Regions from separate parts of the Aeromonas dhakensis genome, predicted to be linked through region 1. Evidence: predicted binding sites of a transcription regulator. Region 1 holds the regulator's gene; the other holds the start of a gene.

Region 1 (11,907 bases):
GGCGTTGCTGGCGATCTTGTCCATCAGCGGGGCATAGATGGCCTGCTGCTTCTTGACCCGGCTCATGCCGTCAAACATGTCACCGACGGCGATCACTTGGTAGTGACTGCCATCCCCTTTGACATGGACTTCGGACAATGGCAGAGCCTCGAGGAGTATCGCTTCAATTTCAGAGACTTGCATTATGCGTCCTCAGTTGTGAGCGGGGTTGATTGAAACAATCCGGCCACTCCGTAGAGGTTGGCCAGGGTATAGAAATCAGCGGAGGCGCCCACCAGTTGCGGTGTGGCGCCTCGTGCCAGAGCGGCTTTGGCCCATTTGACCAGCAGGGCCAGCCCGGCGGAATCCAGCGTGGTCACGTCGCCAAGCTCGAGCAGATCTTCCTGCCACCAGTCAGCCCGCCGTTGCCACAGCTCAATCACCTGAGCCGCCTGCAGCTCGCCGCTCAGTCTCATGACTTGAGCACCAGCGGCTTGGCATTGTGGGCGCGCAGCTGGGCGATCACCGCATCGATGCCGTTCTGGCGAATGAGGCCACCCAGCTCGTTCTGTTTGGCAGAGAGCAGGCTGATCCCCTCGGCGACCATGTCGAAGGCTTTCCATTCGCCGGTCTTGTTGTTCTTGCGCAGTTTGAACTCGAGGAAGATGTCCGGCTTGCCGGCCTCTTTCACGCTGACGTTGACGGCGGTGATGTTGCTGTCACCAGCGGCCTTGCCCGGCTCGACCTTGACGGTCTGCTTGTCGAAATGGGCCAGGGCGTCGGCGTAGGAGCTCACCATGTACTCGGTGAACACCTCGACGAAGGCGTCACGCTGGGCCGGGGTGGTCTGCTTGATCTGGTTGCCGAGCACCTTGTAGGCGGCGAAGCGGTTGTCCACGTAGGGCAGCAGCTCTTCGCGGATGATCACCCGCAGGTGATCCGGGTTGCTCTTCACCTGAGCCTGATCGGATTTCAGACGAGCGAAGGTCTGCTTGGCCGCCTGATCCACCAGGGCGTAGGGGTCGGTGGCGTCGGTGGCTTGCGCGGTCAGGGAAAACAGCATGCTGGTCATCAGGCCCAGCAACAGGGCGATCTTCTTGAACATGGTTACTCCTTACTTGCTGTCTGACTTGGTGTCGGAAGACTGGCTGTAGAGGAACTTGCCAATCAGGTCTTCCAGCACAATGGCGGATTTGGTGTCTTCAATCATGTCGCCATCCTTGAGCATGCTGGTGCCCATCTCCTCATCGGTAAAACCGGGTACCAGGCCGATGTACTGCTCACCCAGCAGGCCTGAGGTCAGGATGGAGAGGGTGCTGGTCTCGGAGAACTCGCCGGCGCTCTTCTGCATCTGCAGGGAGACGACCGGAACCTGGCTCTTGGCGTCCAGGCTGATGTCGCTGACCCGACCGACCACCACGCCGCCCACCTTGACCGGAGAGCGTACTTTCAGGCCGCCGATATTATCGAAATGGGCGCGCAGGGTATAGGTTTCTCCTTCCGGTTTGAAGCTCAAACCGGCCACTTGCAGTGCCAATGCCAGAATGGCACCGATGCCGGCCAGCATGAAGGTGCCAACCAGGAATTCTACTTTGCTGAACTTCATCTTTACCTTATCCAAACATGACTGCGGTGAGTATAAAATCCAGGCCGAGCACGGCCAGGGAGGAGTGGACCACGGTACGGGTCGTGGCCTGACTGATCCCGGCCGAGGTCGGCTTGGCATCATAACCGTTAAAGAGCGCAATCCAGGTGACCACCAGGGCGAAGATCAGGCTCTTGATGGCGCCCTGCATGATGTCATCCTGCCAGTCGACGGAGGCCTGCATGGCGGACCAGAAGCCCCCCTCATCGACCCCCAGCCAGTCCACCCCGACCAGCTTGCCGCCGAAGATGCCGATCAGGCTGAACATGAAGGCCAGCAGCGGCATGCTGATGACCCCGGCCCAGAAGCGCGGCGCCACCACCCGACGCAGCGGATCCACCGCCATCATCTCGAGGCTCGAGAGCTGCTCGGTGGCCTTCATCAGGCCGATTTCGGCGGTGAGGGCGGAGCCCGCACGACCGGCAAACAGCAGGGCGGTCACCACCGGGCCCAGTTCCCGCAGCAGGGAGAGGGAGACCAGCGGGCCCAGGCTCTGCTCGGCGCCAAAGTCCTTCAGGACGTTGTAGCCTTGCAGCGAGAGCACCATGCCAATGAACAGGCCCGACACCAGAATGATGGCGACCGACTGCACCCCGACCACATAGAGCTGCTGTACCAGCAGCGGAAAGTGCTTGCGCGGCGCGGGTTTGCCCGCCAACGCGTGAAACAACATGATGGTGGCGCGGCCGATGGCGCTGATGAACCGCACCCCGCTTCGCCCGAGTTTGCTTACCTGGCTTGTCAACATCAGAGATCCTGTAGCAGCTCGCCTGCCGGAAAATGAAACGGAACAGGACCGTCGGGCAGTCCCTTCAGGAACTGCTCGACCTCGGGATTGTGCTCCTCGCGCAGCTGGGCCGGCGTGCCGTGCGCCACCACCTTGCGGTTGGCGATGATATAGGCGTAGTCGGCGATGCTCAGCACCTCCTTCACGTCGTGGGTGACGATGACGGAGGTGATGCCGAGGGCATCGTTCATATCCTTGATGAGCTTCACCAGCACCGCCATGGTGATGGGATCCTGGCCGACGAACGGCTCGTCATACATGATGAGGTCCGGATCCAGCGCGATGGAGCGGGCCAGCGCCGCGCGTCTGGCCATGCCGCCGGAGAGCTCGGACGGCATCAGCTTTGCTGCGCCGCGCAGGCCCACCGCCTGCAGCTTCATCATGACGATGGTGTGGATCAGCTCCTCCGGCAGGCCGGAGTGCTCGCGCAGCGGGAAGGCCACGTTGTCGTAAACCGTCATGCCGGTAAACAGGGCGCCGCTCTGGAACAGCATGCTCATCCGCTTGCGCACCTCGTACAGGCGCGAGCGGGAGAGGGTGGGGATATCTTCCCCGTCAAACAGGATATGACCGGACTCGGGCTTGAGCTGGCCGCCGATCAACCGCAGCAAGGTAGTCTTGCCGATGCCGCTGGGGCCCATGACCGCAGTGACCTTGCCACGGGGAATGGTCAGGTTTATCCCGTCGTATAACAGCCGATCTCCGTGACTGAAGGTCAGGTCGGAGATGGTGATCAGGTCATCGTTCAAACAATTGTCCATCCGGTGTAAATGAAGAGCGAATTTTATGGGCTAGTCTAGGGCTAAGCAACAGCAAGGAACAACTATTGAACAGTCTGCCCATCCAGACGCGCGACAGTTTTTTGTAACCAATTGTCTCTCTTTTACGCCCAAGAAGTATCCGATTCGCTTATCTCGACAGACTTTTTTATAATCCCGCAGCAAATTTCAGCCCGGAGCTGTGCCTTTATGTCTGTAAAGTCTGAAAAAGTGTCTGAACTGTTCGATTTTCGTCGCAGCGCCCGTACCGTGCTGGACATCGAGAAACAAGCGATTGATGGACTCTACCAGTACCTGAACGATGCCTTCGATCAGGCGTGCGAGATGATACTGCGTTGCAGTGGCAAGATAGTGGTCACCGGCATGGGCAAGTCAGGTCATGTCGGAAGCAAGATAGCTGCGACCCTGGCCAGCACCGGCACTCCCGCCTTCTTCCTCCATCCGGGTGAAGCCAGCCACGGCGATCTGGGGATGATCTCCGGCGGCGATCTCATCATCGCCATCTCCAACTCCGGTGAGAGCGACGAGATCCTGGCCCTGCTGCCGGTACTCAAGCGCCGCGGCATTCCGCTCATCTGCATGACCGGCAACCCGGCCTCCACCATGGCAAAAGAAGCCAACGTGCACCTGTGCATCAAGGTGGAGAAGGAAGCCTGCCCGCTGGGGCTGGCGCCGACCTCCAGTACTACCGCGACCCTGGTGATGGGCGATGCGCTGGCGGTGGCCCTGCTGGAAGCCCGCGGTTTTACCGCCGACGATTTCGCGCTCTCTCACCCGGGCGGGTCGCTCGGCAAGCGCTTGCTGCTGCGAGTCGGCGATCTGATGCACAGCGGCGAGCTGTTGCCCCAGGTGGGGATAGATGCCACCATCAGCCAGGCACTGCTGGAAGTGAGTCGCAAGGGGCTCGGCATGACGGCGGTGGTTGATGGCAACGGCGTGCTGGCCGGCCTGTTCACCGATGGCGACCTGCGCCGCATTCTGGATCTGCAGGTGGATATCCATCACACCCCGATCAGCCGCGTCATGACGGTGAACTGTGTTACCGTGGGACCAGAGATGATGGCGGCCGAGGCCGTCAAGCTGATGGAAACCAGAAAGATCAACGGATTACTGGTCGTGGATGGCGACAAGCGCCCGCTGGGGGCCTTCAACATGCACGACCTGCTGAAAGCCGGAGTAATTTGATGCAAAACGTACCGACCCTCTATGGTCCGGTGACGCGCAGCCAGTTTGATCAGGCGGCGCAAATCCGCCTGCTGGTGTGCGATGTGGACGGGGTGCTCTCCAACGGCCTCATCTACATGGGAAATGACGGCGAAGAGCTGAAAACCTTCTGCACTCGCGACGGCGCCGGCATGCGGGCGCTGCTCAATGCCGGCATCGAGATTGCCATCATCACCGGGCGCAACTCCCGCATCGTCAGCGATCGGATGAAGAGCCTGGGGGTGCAGCACCTGGTGCAGGGGGCGGATCAGAAGCTGCCCCACTTCGAGGCGCTGCTGGCCAAGCTGGGGCTGGATGCATCGCAAGCAGCCTATATGGGAGATGACACCATCGATCTGCCGGTGATGCAGGCCTGTGGCCTCGGCATTGCCGTGGCCGACGCCCATCCGCTGGTGCTGGCGCGGGCCGACATGGTGACCCGGCTGGCCGGTGGGGTGGGGGCGGTGCGCGAGGTGTGCGATCTCATCCTGCAGGCTCAGGGGCTGGGTGATTATCAGCCTGAGGCCTCGGTATGAGCAGACAGACCCTGTTGTTTGCCCTGCTGTTTCTAGTGGCGCTGGCGGCCTGGCAGCTCGGCGATATCGAGCTGGCTCCGGAGCCGACCACCAAGGTGGAAAATTATCAGCCGGACTTCACCGCCAAGAATCTGGTGACGACCCGCTTCAATGCCGAGGGACTGCGTACCGAGCGACTGGAGTCCCGCTACGCGGAGTATTACCAGATCCTGGAACAGGCCACCTTCGACAAGCCGGTGGTCTACATGTTCGACAAGCAGGGCGAAGCCGAGTGGAAGGTCAACGCCGAGACCGGGGTGCTCAACACCGATGACAACGTGATCCTGCGGGACAAGGTACATCTGGACGGTCTGCTGCCGACCACCTTCATCTCCACGCTGGATACCCCCTATCTGGAGCTGGATCTGGTGACCCAGAACGTGAGAAGCAATCAGCAGGTCAGCATAGTGGGTAAGGACTTCCAGACCGAGGGCGTTGGCCTGAAGGGTCATCTGGAACGCAAATATTTCGAATTACTGGATCAGGGCCATGCCATCTATTTCAATGAAAAACGCTAATCTGGCCCTCGCGGCCCTGCTGCTGTGCGGCACCGTGAGCCCCAAAGAGTCCGACTTTGCCGAGAAGGTCTATGTGGACGCGGTCAAACAGGTGGCCGAGCTGCAGGACAACCGCATTACCTTCGAGCAGGATGTGACCATCACTCAGGGCTCCATCAAGATCAAGGCCGACAAGGTAGTGGTGATCCGCTCCGGCGAGAAGGGGGCCGAGGTGATGACGGCCTATGGCAAGCCAGCCACCTTCTTCCAGATCCTGGACAACGGCAAGCCGGTCAATGCCCACGGCAACAGCATTCGCTATGAGCTGAAGAACCGGCTGGTGACCATTACCGGCGATGGCCAGCTCAAGCAGGAAGACAGCCAGGTCAATGGCGATCTCATTCGCTACGACATCGTCAAACAGAAGATGGTTGCCGAGAGCAAGACCCCGAACCAGCGGGTCAAGACGGTATTCCTGCCGGATCAGGTCGAGAGTTTCGACAAGCCGGCCGATCAGAAGAAGCAGGGAAAATAAACCATGGCAGTGTTGAAAGCAGCCGGCCTGCAGAAGAGCTACAAGCGTCGCATGGTGGTCAGCGATGTGAGTCTGGAAGTGGGCACCGGTCAGATCGTCGGCCTGCTCGGCCCGAACGGTGCCGGCAAGACCACCTCCTTCTACATGATCGTGGGGCTGGTGCAGAGCGATGCCGGTCTCATCACCATCGATGATCAGGACATCAGCCTGCAACCCATGCATATCCGCGCCCGCAACGGTATCGGCTATCTGCCGCAGGAGGCCTCCATCTTCCGGCGCCTGTCGGTGTTCGACAACCTGATGGGGGTCATGCAGACCCGCAAGGGATTGAGCCGCGAGGAGCGGGAGGACAAGGTTCAGCAACTGCTGGAAGAGTTCAACATCACCCATATCCGCGACAGCCTGGGCCAGAGCCTGTCGGGCGGTGAGCGACGCCGGGTCGAGATCGCCCGTGCGCTGGCGGCGGAGCCGCGTTTTATCCTGCTGGATGAACCTTTTGCCGGGGTAGACCCCATTTCTGTGATAGACATCAAGAAGATCATCCAGCACCTCAAAGATAGAGGCCTGGGCGTCTTGATTACCGACCACAACGTCAGAGAGACTCTGGACGTATGTGAGAAGGCCTATATCGTCAGCCACGGCAAGATGATTGCCGAAGGGGCACCGGCGGAAATACTCGCCGATGAGCAGGTCAAGCGCGTCTATTTGGGCGATCAATTCAGTCTATAGTAAGGGGGCATCTCTTCATTTCCTGTGACGACTGCCTCGCTGACCATAAGGATATCCCGACGTAGATGAAGCCGACATTACAGTTGCGTCTCGGTCAGTCCCTGACCATGACGCCGCAATTACAACAAGCGATTCGTCTGCTCCAGCTCTCCACTCTGGAACTCCAGCAGGAAATTCAGCAAGCGCTCGACAACAACCCCTTGCTGGAGCAAGAGGAAAACGACGTTCAGGAGACCAGCCCGGTCGACCAGGTGGACGTCAGCCAGCTCGATTCCAGCGATGCCATGGCCCAGGACCAGATGCCGGACGAACTGCCGGTGGATACCACCTGGGAAGAGGTCTACTCGGCCGGCACGGCCCAGAGCGCAGGCCCCATCCATGACGGGGAAGACAGCATCTATCAGGGTGAGACCACCGAGAACCTGCAGGACTACCTGTTGTGGCAGATGCGCTTGACCCCGTTCAGTGACGTGGATGCCGCCATCGCCCTCGCCATCATAGATGCCATCGATGAATCCGGTTACCTGACGGTGTCGCTTGAGGATATTCAGGCGGCGGTGAGCAGCGAGGATGTCGAGGTGGAGCTCGATGAAGTGGAGGCCGTGCTCAAGCGGGTGCAGCATTTCGATCCTGTCGGCATCGCCGCCCGCTCGGTGCAGGAGTGCCTGCTGATCCAGCTGGGCCAGTACTCCCCTGACTTGCCCTGGCTCAACGAAGCCAGGGAGGTGATCCTCGAGCACATGGATCTGCTCGGCAACCGCGATTACCGCACCCTGGCCCGCAAGACCAAGCTGAGAGAGAACGACCTCAAGGAGGTGCTGGATCTCATCCAGCAGCTGGAGCCGCGGCCCGGCAACGGCGTCATCCAGAGCGAATCCCAGTACGTGATCCCGGATGTCTCCGTGGTCAAGAAGGGCAACAAGTGGGTGGTCGAGCTCAACCCTGACTCGGCCCCGCGCATCCGGGTCAACGAAACCTATGCCGCCATGGCCAGACAGGCCCGTACCAGTCAGGATACCCAGTTCATCCGCTCCCACCTGCAGGAAGCAAAGTGGTTCATCAAGAGTCTGGAGAGTCGCAACGACACCCTGCTCAAGGTGGCCAGCTGCATCGTCGAGCAGCAGCAGGGCTTCTTCGAATACGGTGAAGAGGCCATGAAACCCATGGTGCTCAACGACATCGCCGAAGCGGTGGAGATGCACGAGTCGACCATCTCGCGGGTGACCACCCAGAAGTACATGCACACGCCGCGCGGCATCTTCGAACTGAAGTTTTTTTTCTCCAGCCATGTGAACACCGAGGGAGGAGGAGAGTGCTCATCGACCGCAATTCGCGCGCTCATCAAGAAGCTGGTCACGGCGGAGAATCCCGCCAAGCCGCTAAGTGATAGCAAGATCGCGGATTTGCTGGCCGAACAGGGTATTATGGTGGCGAGACGCACGATCGCAAAGTACCGTGAATCCTTGTTGATCCCGCCATCCAATCAGCGCAAACGCCTGGTTTAGGCAAAACAAAAGGAAGACGTTATGCAAATCAACCTGACCGGACACCATGTCGAGATCACCGAAGCTCTGCGTGATTATGTGAACAACAAATTTGCCAAACTCGAGCGTCACTTTGACCACATCAACAATGTTCATGTGGTGTTGAGCGTAGAAAAACTGAACCAGATCGCCGAAGCCAAGCTGCATGTCAGCGGGGGTGAGGTGTTCGCCAACTCGCAGCATGCCGACATGTATGCGGCGATTGATACCCTGCTGGACAAGCTGGATCGGCAGATCATCAAGCACAAAGATAAGTTAAACCAAAAATAACCATGCAACTTGAACACATACTGAGTCGGGACTGCACCAAAAGTGCGGTCCCTTGTACCAGCAAGAAACGCGCCCTGGAGATCATCAGCGAGTTAGCTGCTGAGCGCCTGGGGACCTCTCGTCAGGTGCTCTTCGAGTGCCTGCTGGCGCGAGAAAAGATGGGCAGTACCGGGATCGGTGCCGGTATCGCCATTCCCCACGGCCGGATCGGCGACGAGTTTCCGCCGACCGCGATCCTGATGACCTTTGCAGAGCCTATCCCCTTCGATTCCATCGACAATCAACCGGTTGACCTGCTGTTTGCCCTGCTGGTGCCGGAAAGCGAGTGCAAGCAGCACCTCAAGACCCTTTCCCTGATGGCATCCAAACTGGGCGACAAGGCGGTATGCCGCCAGTTGCGCCAGGCAACCAGCGATGAAGAACTCTATCAGATCATGACATCGGCCTGAGATGCAGGCCCTTGCAATGACGCCAAGCGGTGAGGGAACAAGATGCAATTAATAGTGGTGAGTGGGCGCTCCGGCTCGGGCAAGACAGTTGCCCTGCGTGTGCTGGAGGATCTTGGTTATTACTGCGTGGATAACCTGCCGGTCAACCTGCTGCCCCAGTTGATCGTCTCGGTCGAGAGCCAGTATGACAAGCTGGCGGTCAGTATCGACGTGCGCAACCTGCCGGCGAGTTCCGACAAGCTGGAAACCCTGCTGGCCCAGGTACGCAACGAGGGGCGTGTGGAGTTCACGAGCTTCTTCTTCGATGCGGAAAACTCCACCCTGCTCAAGCGCTACGGCGAGAGCCGCCGGCTGCACCCCCTGTCGCGCAACAAGCTGTCGCTCGACGAGGCGATCCGGGAAGAGACCCACCTGCTGGCGCCGCTCTCCTCGACGGCCGATCTGCGCATCGACACCACCAACCTCAGCATCCACGACCTGAGCGAGCTCATCAAGACCCGGGTGCTCGGCAAGAAGGAGAACGAGCTGGTGCTGGTGTTCGAGTCGTTTGGCTTCAAGTACGGTATCCCCAAGGATGCCGACTTCGTGTTCGACGCCCGCTTCCTGCCCAATCCGCACTGGATCCCGGAGCTCAAGCCGTTTACCGGCAAGGATGAACCTGTAGCCCGCTACCTCTCCAGCCAGCCCGACGTGATGCAGTTCATCCTGCAGATCGAGAACATGCTGGCGACCTGGTTGCCCCACCTGGAGCGCAACAATCGCAGCTATGTGACGGTCGGGATTGGCTGTACCGGTGGTCAGCACAGATCGGTATTCATTGCCGAGCAGCTGGCCGGCGCCTTCCGCCTGCTGGGCAAGAACGTCCAGATCCGCCACCGCACCCTTGACAAGAGTGCGCCGCAATTTTGATGGACCAATAGGAAGATCAGATGACCGTCTCAGCCTCGGTGGAAGTGAAAAACAAACTGGGCATGCATGCCAGACCGGCCATGATGCTGTTCGAGCTGGTGCAGGGGTTCGATGCCCACGTGTTGCTGCGCAACGAAGAGGGGGTCGAGGCCGACGCGGACAGCGTGATCGGCCTGCTGATGCTGGACTCCGCCCAGGGCAAGCAGGTGGAAGTTCAGGTGGAGGGACCCGAGGAAGTGGAGGCCCTGGCCGCCGTGGTGGCGCTGTTCACTTCGGGCTTCAACGAGGAGTAATCGGCCCCTTCATGCTCAAGGTGCGCTGCGTGCCAGCGCCTTGAAGGCGGAAAAGTCCCGACAAGCCAGCAGGTTCCTGCTGGCTTTTTCGTTCATCAACGCCAGGAACAGGTCGTAGAGCCCCATCGCCTCCTCATAGTCGGCCTTGGCGATGGCCAGCACGAAGATGAGGGTGGCGCTCTCGCCGTTGCCCCAGTCGATCCCCTGCGGGGCCAGCACGGTATAGACCAGGGTACGGCGTGCCAGCAGACCGAGGGAGTGGGGCAGGGCGATGCCGTCTCCCAGCAGGGTGGAGACGATGCGCTCCCGCTCCTGCAAGGATCCCCGAAAGCCGCTCTCCACCAGATCCTCCGCCTCCAGCTGGCTGCAGATGCGATCAAACAGCGCTCCCTGGCTGAGCGGTTCGCTGACCACCATGAAGTGGTCGGCATCGAAGTACTTGTCGAGCAGGTAAGGGCGGGTGCGATCGACCAGCACCAGCTTGCCGAGCTGCTCCAGCTGGTATTGGGTGGGAAAGGGGGCGACCTGCACCACGGGCACGTTCTTGTCGCTCACCTTGACGGTGCTGATGACGAAATCCTGCTCGACTCGCGCCAGCCCTTCGTAATCCCGCACCGACTCCAGCGTGGTCAACTGCAGCTGGGGATATTCCCGCTTGATGCGAGCCTCCAGCACCCGGAAGGTGGCGTTGCCCGCATCGCACAACAGCAGCGCCTGGGGACGGCGGGTGTAGCCGATGTCGTAGTGACGCTCCAGTCCAACCCCTATGTGGATCACCAGATAGCCTATCTCGTGGTGGGTCAGCCGGTAAGGGGTCTGCTTGATCCACTCCGAGATGGCCGCCAGCGTGATGTCGTAGGCGAGGGGGTAATACTGCTTGATGTGGTCTGCCAGCGGATTGTGGCTGCCGATCTGGTATTTGACCCGCAGCAGCATGGCACTGATATGGGTCTGCAGGTCGGCCCGCAGTTGCAGGTCGCCGCGCAGGTCATAGGGGTAGTGCTGGTGGATGTAGGCCAGCAGATGCTCCACCAGCTGCTCGCTCTCGGCCGCCATGGCCGGGCTGAGATGGGGGGCATCGGCGGTGAGGCGGGCCTGGATCTGGATGGCGAGGCAGGCTATCTCCTCTTCCCCCGGCGGGGTCAGGGTCGGCAGCTCGCCATAGATGTCGCGGGCGACCGCCAGCAGTGGCGCCGTGAGATCTTCGCCGGTGAATTGGCGCAGCTCGTGGCCCGCGGCCTGGCGCAGCAGGGCGACGGCGCAGTAGATGGCGAGCTGCTGCAGGCTCTCGTCGGCCAGGCGCAGCTGGTGGCGGCCGAGTTGCTCGTGGATGTGATTGCCCACTACCTCCAGCGTCTTGCTGGGACAGAGGTTGGGCAGCAGGCTCTGCAGCGGGTTGCTGTGCAGCAGCTCCTGATAGAGCAGCTGGGTGAGACAGGCGCGGATGGCCGTCTCACCCCCCTGGATCCGCATCCCCTGCCTGGGCTTGCTGTCGATGGCGAGGTCGAAGTGAGCGAGCCGATCCCGCACCTCCGCCATGTCCCCCTGCAGCGCCGCCCGGCTCAGATACCAGGTATCCGCCAGCTCGTCGAGCTTGATGCCCTGCTCCGCCGTCAACAACAGGATCTGCAGGTGCAGCACCCGCTCGCGGCTGGTGCGAGGCAATCCGCTCTCCTGCTCCTGGGCCGTCAGCAGCGCCGCGAACAGCTCCTG
Region 2 (11,907 bases), 700 kb from region 1:
TGGCCCAACCGTTCAGTGCAGAGGCGTAAACAACCTTGAAGTCCAGTTGCTCATCGGTGGCTCCCAGGTTGTCGAACAGATCGAAGACCTGATCCATTACCCAGTCAGGACGAGCACCCGGACGGTCGATCTTGTTGATGACCACGATCGGCTTCAGACCCTGGGCGAACGCCTTCTGGGTCACGAAACGGGTCTGCGGCATCGGGCCGTCAACGGCGTCAACCAGCAGCAGTACGGAGTCAACCATGGAGAGCACACGCTCAACTTCACCACCGAAGTCGGCGTGACCCGGGGTATCCACGATGTTGATGCGGTAGTCGTTCCAGCGGATCGCAGTGTTCTTGGCGAGAATGGTGATGCCACGTTCCCGTTCCAGATCATTGGAGTCCATGATCCGTTCCTGACCTTCGCTGGTGCGATCCAGAGTGCCGGATTGCTGCAGCAGCTTGTCCACCAGCGTGGTTTTGCCGTGGTCAACGTGCGCAATAATCGCAATATTGCGTAAATTCTCTAACATTCTCGCCTCAAATCACCGGGTAAAATTGGGCGCTAATTGTACTCTCGCCTTTGTGATCTGCCTAGCAGAATTGCAGTACATTCGCGCATAACAGGGGATCAGGATCATAGACCTTCTCATCAAAGCCTGCTTAGATAGGGGCCGACCGTATACCACGCACCATTTTAGTGCACCAAAACGATCCAAGGTTGCACTACTTTGAGGCGTAACGCGCTGAGATAGCGAGTCTCGGGGCAGGCCCGTAGTCGCAAATGCCCTGAAATCAAGCTGTCACAAACTTGGCACGATACTGGCTTATGTGAATGTGATGACGCATTCACCCTAAGAGTTTTAACACCGGAGGTTACTTAGCATGTCAGCCCAGAACGTTTTGGCCCTGATCCAGGAACACGAAGTCAAGTTTGTCGACCTGCGCTTTACCGATACCAAGGGTAAAGAGCAGCACGTATCCATCCCTGCCCACCAGGTCGACGAAGATTTCTTCGAAGACGGCAAGATGTTCGACGGCTCCTCCATCGGCGGCTGGAAAGGCATCAACGAATCCGACATGGTGCTGATGCCGGATCCTGCCTCTGCCAAGCTGGACCCGTTCACCGAAGAGACCACCCTGAACATCGTCTGTGACGTGCTGGAACCCGCTACCATGCAGGGTTACGACCGCGATCCGCGCTCCATCGCCAAACGTGCCGAAGACTTCCTGAAAGCCAGCGGTATCGCCGACACCGTGCTGTTCGGGCCGGAGCCGGAATTCTTCATGTTCGACAACATCACCTTCTCGAACACCATGGGTCACAGCTTCGTGAAGATCGAATCCGAAGAAGCCGCCTGGAACTCCGGTACCAACTACGAGCACGGCAACAAAGGCCACCGTCCGTTCGTGAAGGGCGGTTACTTCCCGGTTGCCCCGGTCGACTCCTCTCAGGACATCCGCGCCGCCATGTGTCTGGTGCTGGAAGAGATGGGCCAGGTCGTTGAGGCTCACCACCACGAAGTGGCCACTGCCGGTCAGAACGAGATCGCCACCCGCTTCAACACCCTCACCCTGAAGGCTGACGAAGTTCAGGTACTGAAGTACGTGATCCACAACGTGGCCCACGCCTACAACAAGACCGTCACCTTCATGCCGAAACCCATGTTCGGTGACAACGGCTCCGGCATGCACTGCCACCAGTCTCTGGCCAAGAACGGCGTCAACCTGTTCGCCGGCGACCTGTACGGCGGTCTGTCCGAGATGGCGCTGCACTACATCGGCGGCATCATCAAGCACGCCAAGGCCATCAACGCCTTCGCCAACCCGACCACCAACTCCTACAAGCGTCTGGTTCCGGGTTATGAAGCACCGGTCATGCTGGCCTACTCCGCCCGCAACCGCTCTGCCTCCATCCGTATCCCGGTGGTACCGAGCCCGAAAGCGCGCCGCATCGAAGTCCGCTTCCCGGATCCGGCTGCCAACCCGTACCTGGCCTTCGCTGCCCAGCTGATGGCCGGTCTGGACGGCATCATCAACAAGATCCATCCGGGCGATGCCATGGACAAGAACCTGTACGATCTGCCGCCGGAAGAGGCTGCCGAAGTGCCGACCGTGGCCGGCTCTCTGGACGAAGCCCTGGCCGCTCTGGATGCGGATCGCGAGTTCCTGACCCGCGGTGGCGTGTTCAGCGACGACTTCATCAACTCCTACCTGGAGCTGAAGCAGCAGGACGTTGACCGCGTGCGCATGACCCCGCACCCGCTGGAATTTGAACTGTACTACTCCGTTTAATCCGGATCCCAGCTCAGAACTTGACCAAACCCGCCGACAGGCGGGTTTTTTCTCTGATAGGATTAAGCAGAATCCCGTCAAGGAGAGATGGATGAAAACCGCCTACCCAGTATGGATGCTGAGCCTGTTGCTGCTGGCCACCAGTGCCGCCCAGGCCGCCAAGGTATACTCCTGGACCGACAACCAGGGGGTCGTCCACTACACGGATGCACCGCCCCCGGGACAGAAGGCCAAGGAGGTCGATCTGCGCGTCGCCCCCTTCATCGGCACTGCCCCCCGTTCGGTCCAGGTGGACAACTTCAACAGCCTGACCGGTGTCGATGCCAAAAAAGAGAAGGAAGCGGCCAAGCTGGTGATCGAACTGCTCTCCCCGGAACAGGGCAGCACCCTGCGCGACAACACAGGCAACGTGGTGTTCCAGGGCCAGGTCAGGCCCCAGCCGCCTACCCAGTATGACGTGCGCCTGACCCTGGACGGCAAGGCGGCCCCTCTCGTCAACAACGCCCTCGCCATCCGGGTCGAAAACCTGGATCGCGGTGCCCACGAGGCCCAGCTCGAGCTGCTAGCCAAAGACGGTACGATCCTTGCTAAATCCAAGGCAGTCACCTTCTACCTGCACCGGGCCAGCATCAATTCAGCCCCCAAAGCGACCCCGCTCAACAACAAGGGGTGATCCTGTGCCTCGATACGGGTAGACTAAATGCACCACATTGGTGCATAGCTGGTGTATAGCACCGTTTTAGGGAGAAACCAGTGCCAACCCGCCCGGATCAAGCCAGGATACTGCTCGACAACCTGCTGACCGCCGTCATCCTGATGGATGAACGGCTCTGTATCCAGTTCGTCAACCCCGCCGCCGAGCAGCTGCTCTCCCTCAGTCAGCGCCGGCTGATCGGCATCGAGCTGCCCCATCTGCTGGAACATATCTCCCTCGATCTGCAGCGCCTCAAGCAGTGCCTCAGTTCGGGGCAGGGCTTCACCGACAGCGAAGTCACCCTGGTGGTGGAGGGGGAGCCCAGACTGGTGGAGATGAGCGTCAGTCCACTGGCCGACCACGAACAGCGGCTGATGGTGGTTGAGCTGCGCAAGATAGACCAGCAGAAGAAGATCAGTCAGGAGTTGCAGCAACATGCCCAGCAGCAGGCGGCCAAGGAGCTGGTACGCGGCCTGGCCCACGAGATCAAGAATCCCCTCGGCGGTCTGCGCGGCGCGGCCCAGCTGCTGCAAAAGGAGCTGCCCGACCCCGCCCTGCGCGAATATACCGGCATCATCATCGAACAGGCCGATCGGCTGCGGGTGCTGGTCGACCGGCTGCTCGGCCCCCAGCGCCCCGGTCGTCACCAGATGCACAACGTACACTCGGTGCTGGAGCAGGTGCGCCGGCTGGTAGAGCTGGAGCTGCCACCAACGGTGCGCATCGAGCGGGATTACGATCCCAGCATTCCGGAGTTCGAGATGGAGCCGGACCAGTTGCAGCAGGCCTTTCTCAACATGGTGCGCAACGCCGCCGAGGCCATCGGCGAGCAGACCGGCCTCATCCGCATCAAGACCCGCACCGCGTTCCAGATCACCATCCACGGCCAGCGCTACCGGCTGGCGGCCGAGATCAAGATCATCGACAACGGCCCCGGCATCCCGGATGCCATCCGCGACACCCTCTTCTATCCGATGATCACCGGCAAGGAGGGAGGCACCGGGCTCGGCCTCTCCATCGCCCAGAACCTGATCGACCAGCACAAGGGGCGGATCGACTGCATCAGCTGGCCAGGCCATACCGAATTCACCATCTTTCTACCGCTTCGCAAATAAGGGAACGTCATGACAGCAAAAGTGTGGATCGTCGATGACGACAGTTCTATCCGCTGGGTGCTGGAGCGCACCCTCGGCAGTGAAGGCTTCGAGTGCGAGAGCTTCGCCGACGGCGAGGCGCTGCTGAGCTCGCTGGAGATGCGCTCGCCGGACGTGATCCTCTCCGACATCCGCATGCCCGGCATCGACGGCCTCAGCCTGCTTGAGCAGATCCATCGCCGCCAGGCCGACCTGCCCATCATCATCATGACCGCCCACTCGGATCTCGACAGCGCAGTCAACGCCTACCAGCGCGGCGCCTTCGAATACCTGCCCAAGCCGTTCGACATCGACGAGGCTGTGACTCTAGTGCGCCGCGCCGAGAATCACCTCAAGGAGCAGCGCACCAAGCGCAAGGCACGCCAGCAGGATCCGGCCAGCAGCCCGGAGATCATCGGCGAGGCGCCGGCCATGCAGGAGGTATTCCGCGCCATCGGCCGGCTGTCGCGCTCCAGCATCTCGGTACTGATCAACGGCCAGAGCGGCACCGGCAAGGAGCTGGTCGCCCACGCCCTGCACAAGCACAGCCCACGCGCCCACAAGAACTTCATCGCCCTCAACATGGCGGCCATCCCGAAAGATCTCATCGAGTCGGAACTGTTCGGCCATGAGAAGGGGGCCTTCACCGGCGCCAACAACATCCGCCACGGCCGCTTCGAACAGGCCGACGGCGGCACCCTGTTTCTCGACGAGATCGGCGACATGCCGCTGGATGTGCAGACCCGGCTGCTGCGGGTACTGGCCGACGGCCAGTTCTACCGGGTTGGCGGCCATCAGCCGGTGCAAGTGGATGTGCGGATCATCGCGGCCACCCACCAGAATCTGGAGAAGCGGGTAGCCGACGGCGAGTTTCGGGAAGACCTGTTCCACCGCCTCAACGTCATCCGGATCCACATTCCCGCCCTCAAGGAGCGGCGCGAAGACATTCCCCAACTAGCCCAGCACTTCCTGCTGCGGGCAGCCAAGGAGCTGAACGTGGAGGCCAAGAGCCTGCATCCGGATACTCAGGCCTACATCAGCCGCCTGCCCTGGCCTGGCAACGTGCGCCAGCTGGAGAACGTCTGTCGCTGGCTCACCGTGATGGCCTCGGGGCAGGAAGTGCTGGTGAGCGACCTGCCCACCGAGCTGCTGACCCCCATCACCAGCACCGCCGAGCCGGGCCAGCCGGCGCTGTCCGGCGGCTGGCAGCAGCAGTTGCAGGATTGGGTCGCCGCCAAGCTGGCCCTGGGGGAGACCGACATCCTGGCCGATGCCCTGCCCCAGTTCGAGCGGATCATGCTGGAGACCGCGCTGGACCATACCCATGGCCACAAACAGGAGGCGGCGCGCCTGCTCGGTTGGGGACGCAATACCCTCACCCGCAAGCTGAAGGAACTCGACCTCTCCTGAGTCCCGAGGAAAAACGATTCCCATCACGCCTTGGCAAATCGCCGACCAATAAGACCCCGTTTGATTTCAAACGGGGTATCTTTTTTGGAAGCCCCGCCTAGAATGGCAGGCTTTCCAACCCGACTCGAAGAAGGCGCCATCATGATTGACAGATCTCTTCCCCTGACCGACCTGCACCGCCATCTGGACGGCAACATCCGTCCGCAGACCATCCTCGAGCTGGGACGTCAGCACAATATCCAGCTGCCGGCAGACGAACTCGAAGCGCTGCGCCCGCACGTGCAGATCGTCGAGAACGAGCCGAGCCTGGTCGCCTTCCTGAAGAAACTGGACTGGGGCGTAGCTGTGCTGGCCGACTACGATGCCTGCCGCCGAGTGGCCTACGAGAACGTGGAAGACTTGCTGCGCGCCGGCATCGACTATGCCGAGCTGCGTTTCAGCCCGGCCTACATGGCGATGGCCCACAAGCTGCACCCGCAGGGCGTGGTCGAAGCCATCATCGACGGCGTGGCGGCCGGTAGCCGCGACTTCGGCATCAAGACCAACCTGATCGGCATCATGAGCCGCACCTTCGGCACCGAGCAGTGCAAGCAGGAGCTGGATGCCTGCCTGGCTCATCGCGACAAGCTGGTTGCCATCGATCTGGCCGGCGACGAGCTGGGCTTCCCGGGCGAGCTGTTCACCGAGCACTTCCGCCGGGTGCGCGATGCGGGCATGCGCGTCACCGTGCACGCCGGTGAAGCCGCCGGCCCCGAAAGCATGTGGCAGGCCATTCGCGAGCTGGGGGCCGAACGTATCGGCCACGGCGTCAAGGCGATTCAGGATCCAGCCCTGATGGCCTATCTGGCCGAGCACCGCATCGGCATCGAATCCTGCCTCACCTCCAACATTCAAACCACCACGGTGGCGAGCCTGATCGAGCACCCGATCCGCCAGTTCCTGGCCGCCGGCGTGCTGGCCTGTCTCAACACCGACGACCCGGCGGTCGAGGGGATCGACCTGCCCCACGAATATGAAGTAGCCGCTCCGGCCGCCGGCATGACGATGAGCGAGATCCGCACCGCCCAGCAGAATGGCCTGACCCTGGCCTTCCTGAGCGAGAGCGAAAAGGCCGAGCTGAGCGCCCGCGCAGCCCAGCGCTGAGTACAGCCAAGCCCAATAAAAAACCGCCTCTCGGCGGTTTTTTTATTTTCCAACAGCATCGACCGGCTTAGATCACCCGGGAAAACTGCTGCTGGCGCGCCTTGCTCCGCAGGTAAACATCGAAACACATGCAGATATTGCGGATCAGCAGCTGACCGGTGGAGACCACCTCCAGCCCCTCTTCGGTCATGCACACCAGTCCGTCATCGATGAAGGTCTGCAGCAGCTTGAGGTCCTCGGCGAAGTACTCCTTGAACACCAGACCATGGGCCTGCTCGACGGCGGCAAAGTTCAGGGAAAAATCGCAGATGAGGCGCTTGATCACCTCGCGGCGGATCAGGTCGTCCCGATTGAGAGAGCACCCCTTCCACTGGGCGTGTCCCAGCGTTTCTACCTGGCCATAGTAGGCTTTGAGCTCTTTCTGGTTCTGGGAATAGGCGTCGCCGATCATGCTGATGGAGGAGACCCCCAGTCCCAGCAGATCGCAATCCCCCTGGGTGGTATAGCCCTGGAAGTTGCGATGCAGCTTGCCCTCACGCTGGGCCACCGCCAGTTCGTCGTCTGGCTTGGCGAAGTGATCCATGCCGATGAACTGGTAGCCGCGACCGGTCAGAAAGGCGATGGTGTCCTGCAGCATGGCCAGCTTCTCCTGCGGCGCCGGCATGTCCGCCTCCTTCAGCTTGTGCTGGGCGGCAAAGCGGCTCGGCAGGTGGGCATAGTTGAAGATGGAGAGGCGCGCCGGGTCGGTCTTGAGCACCTCTTCCAGGGTGTGGTGGAAGCTCTCACGGTTCTGATGGGGCAGGCCGTAGATGAGATCCAGGTTGGTGGAACGGAAACCCAGTTCGCGGGCTCGCTCCAGCATGGCGCGGATGAAGTCGTTGTCCTGCTCGCGGTTGACCGCGACCTGGACCTCATTGTTGAAATCCTGCACGCCGAGGCTGATGCGGTTGAAGCCGATTTCTCGCAGCACATCCAGCATGGAGAGCTCGATCTCGCGCGGATCCACCTCGATGCTGATCTCTCCCTCTTCGGCGAAATGGAAGTGCTCCCGCAACATGGCCATCAGTCGGCGGGTCTGGGGTTCATCCAGATAGGTGGGCGTGCCGCCGCCCCAGTGCAGCTGGGTCACCAGCCGCTGCTTGAACAGCGGGGCCTGCGCCTTGATCTCCTGTTCGAGGAAATCGAGGTACTGGTCAGCCTTGTGACGGTGACGGGTGATCACCTTGTTGCAGCCGCAGTAGTAGCAGAGCTTGTGACAGAAGGGGATGTGCACGTAAAGCGACAGGTTGCGCGCCGGATACTGGCTCGCGGCCTGGACGAAGTCCGGATAACCGAAGCCCTCGTTGAACTCCAGCGCAGTGGGATAGGAGGTATAACGCGGGCCGCTGTAATTATATTTTTCGATCAGGGCCTGATCCCACACAATCTGTTCTGCTTGCACGCTTGCTTCCTCTTGTTGTTATTGGCTCACCGGCTTAACTGAAAATCCTTCAGTCGGGCCACATCCTTGAGGATCTGCGCCTCCAGCTCGGCCTCATAGCCACTGCGTTCGAGATCCATCTTCATGATTTCATTGCGCTTGAGGGCCCGCCTCGCCTCATGGGTCGGCATCTCTTTCACCTTCTCGTAGAGACCGTACAGACCCGGAAATTCACCGGCAAAGGCACGACCGCCCTTGATCTGCAGTGCATCGAGCAGGTTGGTCAGCCGGATGGCACCTTCGGAGTAGTCGCACTGGCCGTCTCGTACCGCGTGGGCGATGACCCTGACGCTCTCGAGAATACGCTCATTGCGAGCTGCGATGGCCTGCTGCTGGCTGTCGTGCTGGCGCTTGAGACGGGCCAGCAGGGAACCGGCATAGAAGGCCAGCCCCAACAAAATCAGGCCGCCCAACAGGGCGGCCAGCATCCATCCACTCATCACTTTTTCTTCGGCTCAGGCTTGGGCTCCGGCTGATAGTCAACCTGAGTGAAACGATCCCACAGCTCCTCTTCGGAGGCAGGCTGGTTCGGCTCGTCAAAGTCGGCATCATCAAAGTCCATGTCGTCTTCGTCGTCATCGTTGTCGATGATGCCAAGCTCGTCCATCAGCTCCTGATAGCGATCGACCCGCTGATCGACCCAGGCCTGCTCGGTCGCTTCCAGGGTTTCACCGGCATCCAGACGATCCAGCAGGTCATTGAGGCGATCATCATTCTCGATGGAGGCCAGCTCCTGCTCGGGGGTCATCACCAGCTTCTTCTCTTTGGCGGGTTTAGGCGCCACCGGCTTGCCACCCTTCTCTTCCACGATCAGGGCAACCGGCTTGCGGGAACCGATACGCGGGTCCTTGGCCTGCTTGGTACCGCCTTTCTTGCCGCTCTGCTCGACTTGCTGGCGGGATCCGGCCTTCAAGCCCTTACGCTTGGCGGCGCGCTTGCGCTCACGGCCTTCCTGGGCACTGGCCTCTGATTCTTTGCGCTTACCGGCGGGCTTGCGATTGGGTTGTTTAGCCGACATGAATGACTGACTCCGACAAATGACTGGATTGAAACCCGTTCCCGGCCTGATGTGGGCCGGGGAGGATGCTGATACCGGGAGTGATGGACGAGAAACAAAAAAGTGGGATCCCGCACCCATCCGGCCATGAATGACCGCCAAATACCGCAGGATCGGCATCCTCTGGGCATGTTGCTGGTATTTTGACACAGAATGACCGGGCGGGTTAATGACCCAAAAGAAAAAAGGCAGCCGAAGCTGCCTTGATATGTTTATGCGAGTCCCATCCCTGGCTGCAAATCACCCTGTCCGTGGTGATACGTCTGCGCATCATATCTTTGTGTGTGGTCGTCCTGACCTTAATTGGTCGATCCTGAATGTGCGTGTGCTTGCCTGACCCATGCCGACGACATCCGGTCATCTTCTGGGGTGGTTGCGTCCCGCAGCCCCGCTCTTCCTGAACGGTCACCATCCTGGTTTTTCAATCCTTTGCCTGCCACTTGTATGGCTCCGTGGCGTCCTGCCGCCTCGACATCCTGTCTTTCACGTCATCCCTGTCGTGAACTGCCCTGCGGGCCACTCCATGCATCCACTGTATCAACTTAATAAAGTGGCTCAATCCACCAGGAACGTTTTCAAACGGAAATAATCCATCTATTGTCATTTAACATATTGAAATTAATGAATTACTAAGCATTATTCCCGAATTTTTTAAGCCCTGGCCAGGCTCATGAATGGGAGATCTCTTACAACAATGTGAGAAAAAATTGGCCAAATGGTGTTAAAGGCCAAAAGAAACGAGGAGCCACTGGCTCCTCGTCAATATCAACGGGCTGGATAAACGACCGCAATCAGTGCAGACCCGCCACATATTTGGACAGCACTTCGATATCCTGATCGGTCAGCTTCTTGGCCACGTCCCGCATCATGCCGTTTGGATCGTTGTCACGAGCGGCAGCCCGGAAGGCGGTGAGCTGGGCCTTGATGTAGGCTGGGTGCTGGCCGGAGAGGCTTGGATACTTGGCCTGCTCGACCCCGGAACCACGAGGACCATGACAGGCGGTACAGGCAGCCAGACCGCGGCTCATGTCGCCCCCCATGTAGAGCGCCTTGCCTGCCGCCACAGCATCATCGGGCACGGCGATCGGCGTCACCTTCTGGCTGGAGAAGTAGGCAGCCAGGTCCTCCATGTCCTGCTCGGACAGGGGAAGCGCCATCGGCCCCATGATGGGAGCAACCCGACCAGTTTGGCCGGAAGCTGCAGCCTTCAGTTCAACTAACTGCTTTTTGATATATGATGCGTGCTGACCAGCAATCTTGGGATACATGTCGACAAGGCTGTTTCCGTCCGGTCCGTGACAGGCCGCGCAAACGGCAGCCTTGGTTTGTCCCGCAGCGGCATCGCCCTTGGCTTGTGCCATCCCCGTTACGCCAACCATCAGAGCAAGAGTAATGACTAGGTTCTTCATGGCGTTCCAACTTCTCGTTATTAGGCTTCCAGATCCCATGCCGCTGAAGGCATGTTAAAATAAACGCGTTTAAGCGACGCCATTTTACACGATTTCACAAAAAAGTAACTCTATAACCCTCTATCTCTATGGGGAATTTACGTTGGATACACAAACTCTGAATTTCAATAAGGTGCATTTTGTGACCAGCGCACCCGACATCCGTCACCTGCCAAATGATGGGGGTGTCGAGATTGCGTTTGCCGGCCGTTCCAACGCCGGTAAGTCATCTGCATTGAATACCTTGACCAAGCACAAGAACCTGGCGCGTACCAGTAAGACCCCGGGTCGCACCCAGTTGATCAACCTGTTCGAGCTGGAGCCGGGCAAGCGTCTGGTCGACCTGCCGGGTTACGGTTATGCACAAGTTCCGCTGGAAATGAAGCTTAAGTGGCAAAAGTCCCTGGCTGAATATCTGCAGCGTCGCGAGTCCTTGAAAGGGCTGGTGATCCTGATGGACATCCGTCACCCACTCAAAGATACCGACATGAACATGCTGGAGTGGAGCGCCCACCGCGCACTGCCTGTCATGCTGCTGCTGACCAAGGCCGACAAGCTGAGCCCGGGCCCGCGCAACAATCAGGTCATCAAGGTACGCCAGGCCGTGGCGGCACTGGGCCCGCATATCCAGGTGGAAGCCTTCTCCTCGCTGAACAACATCGGGGTGGAAAAGCTGGCCCAGACGCTGACCGGCTGGTATCAGGCTGGCGCCGATGAGGTGATTGACGACGAACAAGAGTCGATCGAGGAATAGCTCCCCTCTTGTTGACGCGGCAAACAACCATGCAATTGGCGGAGCGGCTCCTCCGCTGATTGAAAGGCTTTCAGCCTGTGAGTCCCCTTCTCTGCCCTCCATCCACGCTTGGCTTACCTCCCTCCAAAAATCTGAATAACCATATTGATCAATGGGATAAACAGTTAATTTTATATAACAATTAACTTTTCATCCCATTGGCAACGTTTTCAAATTCATGCAGAGAAAAAGCGGCGATATCGCTTAATAAGTACCAAAATGAAATTTAATTACACTTTCTGTGGTGGAGGGATAAAAATGAGGCCGATGCTGCAGATGCAGTACCGGCCTTAAACAATCAGTTCAAAAATTGGGAAGAAGCTAAATCTTGAGAACAAAGACGACTGGTTTTTCCTCAAGAAGCCCTTTCATTCTAACAAATATTCACCAACATTAAAGCATTTACTCTAAACGCAACCCATAAAAAAACGCCCCGATGATGACTCACCGGGGCTGCTATTCAGCCACAT

Evidence for each region. Region 1 encodes sigma-54, which starts transcription at its own class of promoters, with help from an activator protein. Its sites were predicted from a motif close to TGGCACNGTTTTNGCTT; they were not measured.
Region 2: a site for sigma-54 is predicted at 797-813, ahead of glnA (glutamate--ammonia ligase). Genes of this name have one in related genera too.

What each region holds. Positions count from the first base shown of each region.
Region 1 is NZ_CP023141.1:335,086-346,992, reverse strand. It holds gene ibaG (BolA family iron metabolism protein IbaG) at 1-183, opposite strand, end outside; gene CK627_RS01915 (STAS domain-containing protein) at 183-455, opposite strand; gene mlaC (phospholipid-binding protein MlaC) at 452-1,084, opposite strand; gene mlaD (outer membrane lipid asymmetry maintenance protein MlaD) at 1,094-1,585, opposite strand; gene mlaE (lipid asymmetry maintenance ABC transporter permease subunit MlaE) at 1,593-2,372, opposite strand; gene mlaF (phospholipid ABC transporter ATP-binding protein MlaF) at 2,372-3,172, opposite strand; gene CK627_RS01890 (KpsF/GutQ family sugar-phosphate isomerase) at 3,380-4,375, shown strand; gene kdsC (3-deoxy-manno-octulosonate-8-phosphatase KdsC) at 4,375-4,929, shown strand; gene lptC (LPS export ABC transporter periplasmic protein LptC) at 4,926-5,486, shown strand; gene lptA (lipopolysaccharide transport periplasmic protein LptA) at 5,473-6,000, shown strand; gene lptB (LPS export ABC transporter ATP-binding protein) at 6,004-6,729, shown strand; gene CK627_RS01865 (RNA polymerase factor sigma-54) at 6,795-8,234, shown strand; gene hpf (ribosome hibernation promoting factor) at 8,256-8,543, shown strand; gene ptsN (PTS IIA-like nitrogen regulatory protein PtsN) at 8,546-8,992, shown strand; gene rapZ (RNase adapter RapZ) at 9,035-9,901, shown strand; gene npr (PTS phosphocarrier protein NPr) at 9,922-10,194, shown strand; gene CK627_RS01840 (BglG family transcription antiterminator) at 10,210-11,907, opposite strand, start outside.
Region 2 is NZ_CP023141.1:1,035,414-1,047,320, reverse strand. It holds gene typA (translational GTPase TypA) at 1-517, opposite strand, end outside; gene glnA (glutamate--ammonia ligase) at 870-2,279, shown strand; gene CK627_RS05165 (DUF4124 domain-containing protein) at 2,371-2,952, shown strand; gene glnL (nitrogen regulation protein NR(II)) at 3,033-4,088, shown strand; gene glnG (nitrogen regulation protein NR(I)) at 4,098-5,516, shown strand; gene add (adenosine deaminase) at 5,658-6,659, shown strand; gene hemN (oxygen-independent coproporphyrinogen III oxidase) at 6,727-8,100, opposite strand; gene CK627_RS05140 (DUF2489 domain-containing protein) at 8,127-8,567, opposite strand; gene yihI (Der GTPase-activating protein YihI) at 8,579-9,157, opposite strand; gene CK627_RS05125 (c-type cytochrome) at 9,988-10,605, opposite strand; gene yihA (ribosome biogenesis GTP-binding protein YihA/YsxC) at 10,748-11,398, shown strand; gene spfP (small protein SpfP) at 11,898-11,907, opposite strand, start outside.